2 regions of the Desulfocurvibacter africanus subsp. africanus DSM 2603 genome follow, and region 1 is predicted to be linked to the other one. Evidence: riboswitches for the same ligand, from Rfam matches in the RefSeq annotation. Region 1 holds a riboswitch; the other holds the start of a gene.
The links. Region 1 has a riboswitch for thiamine pyrophosphate ahead of H585_RS0115745 (sulfide-dependent adenosine diphosphate thiazole synthase). Riboswitches for the same ligand answer to the same signal wherever they lie in the genome.
Positions count from the first base shown of each region.

Region 1 (2,445 bases):
CCAACCCGTGCGCCCCGGCCGCGAGCACGATCCGCGCGTTATGCGGTCCTATGCCGCCGATGGCTACCACGGGCCGTCCGGCCAGGACGCTGGCCCTGGCGTATTCGTCCATGTCCCAAGGCGCGGGCGCGTCGGGCTTGGTGCGCGTCGGGAAAACCGGTCCAAGCCCGAAGTAGTCGGCGTCCGTGGCTTTGGCTTCTTCGAGTTCGGCCATGTCGTGCACCGTCAGGCCGATGATCGCCCGGGGGCCGAGCAGCCGCCGCGCATCGGCGTAGGGCATGTCCTGCCTGCCGAGGTGCACGCCGGCCGCGCCGACCGCCAGGGCCACATCGACCCGATCGTTGATGATGAGCGGCGCCCCGGCGGCGTCGCAGATCGGCTTTATGCGCCACGCGCGCTCCAGGAACTCACGGGTCGTGGCCTGCTTCTCGCGCAACTGCACCATTGTGACGCCCCCGGCCAGCGCTTCGGCCACAACCCAAGCGAGATCCCGGCCCATGCAGCCCGCGGGATCGGTGACCAGATAAAGGCGCAGGTCGAGACGCGCGGGCATGGGCCTACCCTGCCCTCAAGCGGGCGAGGATCTCGGCGGCGACCTTTTCCCCCGACAGGAGCATGCCGCCGAAGATGGGTCCCATGCGGTAGGACCCGAACGTCGCGTTTGCGGCCATGCCCGCCACCCAGATTCCCGGAAAGACCTCCCGCGTATTGTCCACGGTGTGCGCCTCGGCCACCTCGGCCCACAGGGATTGCTCGCCTTCGATGCCCCCGGAGGCTGTCGTCAGCCGCACGCTGTTCTTGCGCACGAGCTTCTTGAGAACCTCCACGGCATGGCCCGTGGCTTCGATGACATGGGTGCTGGCGATGGTCACGGGATCCACGTGCAGGCCGGCGATCTCCACGGGCGAGGAGTTGATGACCAAGCCGGTGACGCGCTTAACTCCATTGCTCTCGCGCAGGACCACATCCTCCACGCTCATGCAGTTGAAGACCTTGGCCCCGGCCAGGCAGGCGGCGGAGGCCAGGGCGGTCGTGGCGGTGACCGCGTCGGCCACCCAGTAGCCGGGCTTGTACTCCTTCAGGGGCACGCCGACTTCTTCGAGCAGGTGCTTGCTCTCCGTCTGAACCACGATCATGTTCCAGGTCATGCCTCCGCCCCACATGCCGCCGCCGAGCGACAGCTTGCGCTCGAACAGTGCGACGTTGCAGCCGGCCTGGGCCAGCTTGCGCGCCGCGGTCATGCCGGAGGGGCCGCCGCCGACAATGGCTACGTCGAGCGAAAGGCTCTCCTTGAACTTGCGAAAGTACTCGCTGGCGATCGCTTCGGTGATGATGACTTCGTCGAGGGCCACGACAATTCCTCCAGGCTTGTGGTTACGCTCTCTCCTCGGGGCGAGATCGGCCTGACAGGGGATAGTCATGATGCGAATGGCAACGTAGCGGAGGACGGGCCGAAATGTTCGGCTCTCCGATTCCCTACGGCAGCACGACCTGCGTCAGGTTCCATGGGTATGATCTCAGCCCCGTCCCACTTGGAACGGGGCACCCCAATCGGATTCGGCTTCAGTATTCCACTTGGCTGATCCTGGCAAGGGCGGAAGACTTGCAGCAAGAGACACGACCGGCTTGGCCTGCCCCGCCGCGACCTGCCGCGTATTCGGCTTGGAAAATGTTCGAATTTGTAGTACTGACGACCCGATCTTTCATCGTCCCAACTTTTTCCTTTCCACACCAACCCAATTCTTGGCCGGAGGCAGGCATGAAGAGCGAGAAGCTTGGCGCGCGCATCCGCACGTATCGCGAACGCAAGAACTTGAGCCGCGATGAGCTGGCGCAAAGGTCCGGGCTGTCCCTGGACATTATCAACGCGCTGGAGGAGCAGGACCTCTACCCCTCCCTCGGCCCGCTACTCAAGGTAACGCGCGCTCTAGGCCTGCGCCTCGGCACCTTCATGGACGACGCCGGCAGCACCGACCCGCTCGTCGTGCGCAAGGACCAGCGCAAGCAGGGGCTGGCAATGCACACCCCGCGTCATGGCGAGGCCCTGCGCTTCTACTCCCTGGGCAAGGGCAAGGCCGATCGGCACATGGAGCCTTTCTTCATCGAGATCCTGCCCGAGTCCGCCGCGGACAAGAGCCTGTCCAGCCACGAAGGCGAGGAGTTCATCGTGGTGCACAAGGGCAAGCTCGAGGTCGTCTACGCCAGGCAGACCTACGTGCTGGAGGCCGGCGATTCCATCTATCTCAATTCCGTGGTGCCGCACTGGGTTGGCTGTCACGGCGACGAGCCGGCGGAGATTTACGCCGTGCTCTACTTCCCGGACTAAGGAGGCCCGTCCATGACCAAGGCGCTTCGCGAACTCACCCTTGGCCAGCTCCTCGACGAGACGGTGGCCAAGTACCCCGACATCGACGCCGTGATCTATGTGGACCGGGACTTCCGGCT
Region 1 is NZ_AULZ01000026.1:12,267-14,711, reverse strand. Features, by position in the region: gene thiE (thiamine phosphate synthase) at 1-553, opposite strand, end outside; gene H585_RS0115745 (sulfide-dependent adenosine diphosphate thiazole synthase) at 558-1,352, opposite strand; TPP riboswitch at 1,457-1,560, opposite strand; gene H585_RS0115740 (cupin domain-containing protein) at 1,760-2,326, shown strand; gene H585_RS0115735 (AMP-binding protein) at 2,339-2,445, shown strand, end outside.

Region 2 (2,445 bases), on a different contig from region 1:
GCGCCTGTCCTCGCGCAGCAGCCAGTAATCCGTGAGCACCACGGCGGCCAGGGGCGCGAAGACCGAGCCGATGAGGAACAGGAAGTCCATGTACAGCTCGCTGGAGAGCGCGACCGCCAGCAGTGTGCCGATCAGGGTGACGGCCACCGAGACTACGCGGCGCGAGGCCTTGGGGAAGACGTTCTGCCAGGAAACGGCCGCCGAATAGACGTCCATGAAGGTCGTGGTCACGGTGGACAGGGACATGACCAGCAGGGCCGTGACGCCCAGGCCGGCGGCCAGCAGCATGCCCGTGGGATCGGCCGAGCCCGTGGCCAGCGCGCCGAACAGACCCATGGCGTACATGGCCGTGCTGCCTAGGAAGTAGCCGAGGAACGGTGCCAGCCAGGCGGCCGTGGCCGAGCGGGCGCGGCTCGTGTAGTCGGCGATGAGTGGGAACCAGGACAGAGGCATGATCACGGCCAGTTCCAGCCCGAGCCCGAAAGTCGCCTCGGCTTTCGCTGCGCCGGCCCCGACGGGCTGACCAAGGACCACCGTGCCCAGTACCAGGGTCAGGCCGAACAGCAGGACCACGGCGACCATGTTCAGGATGCGCACGCCCCAGGCTTCGGCCACGGCCCACAGGCCCACCAGCAGGCCCAGCCCGCAGGTAGCCAGGGCCACGTCGCCCACGCCCCACAGGTGGCGCAGCAAGGCGTCAACGGCCTGGCCGCCCTGCTGGACCATGACGGCGGTCCAGCCCACGAGCTGCAGCACGTTGAGCAGCGACACGAGCCAGGAGCCCTGGCGGCCCAGGGATCGGCGGAAGGACATGATGGCCGGCAGGCGTTGGCGGTAGCCCATGAGGCCGGCCAGGACCAATAGCGCGGTACCGATAAGGTGACCGACGACGTTGGCCCACATGCCCTTGACTAGGCCCAGGTCGGCCAGGTAGCCGCCCGTGAGCAGTTCGGCCACGGACACGGCCGCGCCGAACCAGAGCAGGAACAGGCCGATGCCGGAATAGCCGGGCGATCTGCCTTCGACGGTGTTTGCCATGATGCGTTCTCCTTGCCGCGCTCGGCGGCAGGTTACGGCAGCATGGACTGGCGGATAAGGATGGAGGAATGCGGAGGAGCGCTGGCGAGGCCAGTGCGTCCGGCGATCCGAAATCCCTACGGCAGTCCGAACTGCGTCAGGTTCCATGGGTGTGATCTCAGTCCCGCTTCGGGCGGGACACCCCATTCGGATGCAACAAAAGTCTATTCAATGACCTGAAACGGCGAGCGATACCCGCCGAAGGCAGCCGTGTAGCACGCCGGATGGCGCGAGGCAACGGGCGGCTGTGAGCCGTTGCCCATGCCCCAGTATTGCGATTTTCCCGAGGCTGCCGGTTGACTCGGGCTGTCCTGGCCCTCGCCCTGCGGGCGTCGCCCAAGGTGGCGACGTCCAATAGCGCTGTCCTGCACTATTGTCATCCGGCAGCCCCGAAATACGGGGTCCAGGGCGTCGTTACGCCCTGGCGGGGAGAGGTCTGGAGAGGGGCAGCGCCCCTCTCCAGTTCTGCCTTTATCCCACCGCGCGCAGATATCTGGCCCACAACCTCGGACTCACGCGCGAGAAGCTCTCCAGGTCGGCGGTAAGCTCCAGACCGGGCACTATTGCCTTGGCCACGGGCAGGCCCACGTCCTGGCGCGTCAGGTCTAGGTAGATGGGCTCGTAGCCGTTGGCCGCCAGGACCTCTTCCAGCCGGGCCAGGTCGCGGCCGTAATCGCCGCTGGCGAAGTTGGGCAGGTCCTCGTAGCGCCGGGTGGGCAGATCCTCGGGCGCGGGCCTGCTGGCCGGGCTCTCGGGGTAGGGATAGGCCACCTCGGTCAGGGCCGAGACGAGCGCCTTGCGTCCGTCCAGGTGAGCGGCCGTGCCCTTGGCCACCGCGCCGTCCTCGCTGACCACGAAAGCGCGCAGACAGGGAATGCCGAACTCCGTGGTCACGTCCTGGAAGACCGGGTGCACGCCCTTGGCCGCGTAGCCGTCCAGGAGCGCTTTGAGCTGCGGGTCGTCGGCGGTCAGCAGGAAACAGTCCTCGGGCCGGTACAGGGCCACGCCCTCGGCGTCGCGCTCCACGCATTCCAACAGCGCCGAGAACCGCGCCTCGGTTTGCGTGTTGCCCGAAGCCAGGCCCGTAGAGCCCAGACCGCCGAAGAAGCCCTGCTCGTCCAGGTTGCAGAACAGAAACACGAACTGCGTGGGCACCAGGATATCCTTGCCCTGCCAGTCCTGGGCCTGCATCCACCACAGAGGCTGGTTCTCGTAGGGCACGTCCAGGCGCACGGCGTTGGGGACCAGGACGTGGCGACCTTGGCGCACAAGGTCGTCAAAAGTGGCCTGAACCAGCGGGTAGGGCCGGGTGTAGCCCAGGAGGCCTTCGGGCGACACCGACGTGAAGCTCGATACGCGCTCGACCAT
Region 2 is NZ_AULZ01000001.1:243,353-245,797, reverse strand. Features, by position in the region: gene cytX (putative hydroxymethylpyrimidine transporter CytX) at 1-1,038, opposite strand, end outside; TPP riboswitch at 1,134-1,233, opposite strand; gene H585_RS0101080 (YcaO-like family protein) at 1,549-2,445, opposite strand, start outside.
Region 2: another riboswitch for thiamine pyrophosphate. It lies ahead of cytX (putative hydroxymethylpyrimidine transporter CytX); the one in region 1 lies ahead of H585_RS0115745 (sulfide-dependent adenosine diphosphate thiazole synthase).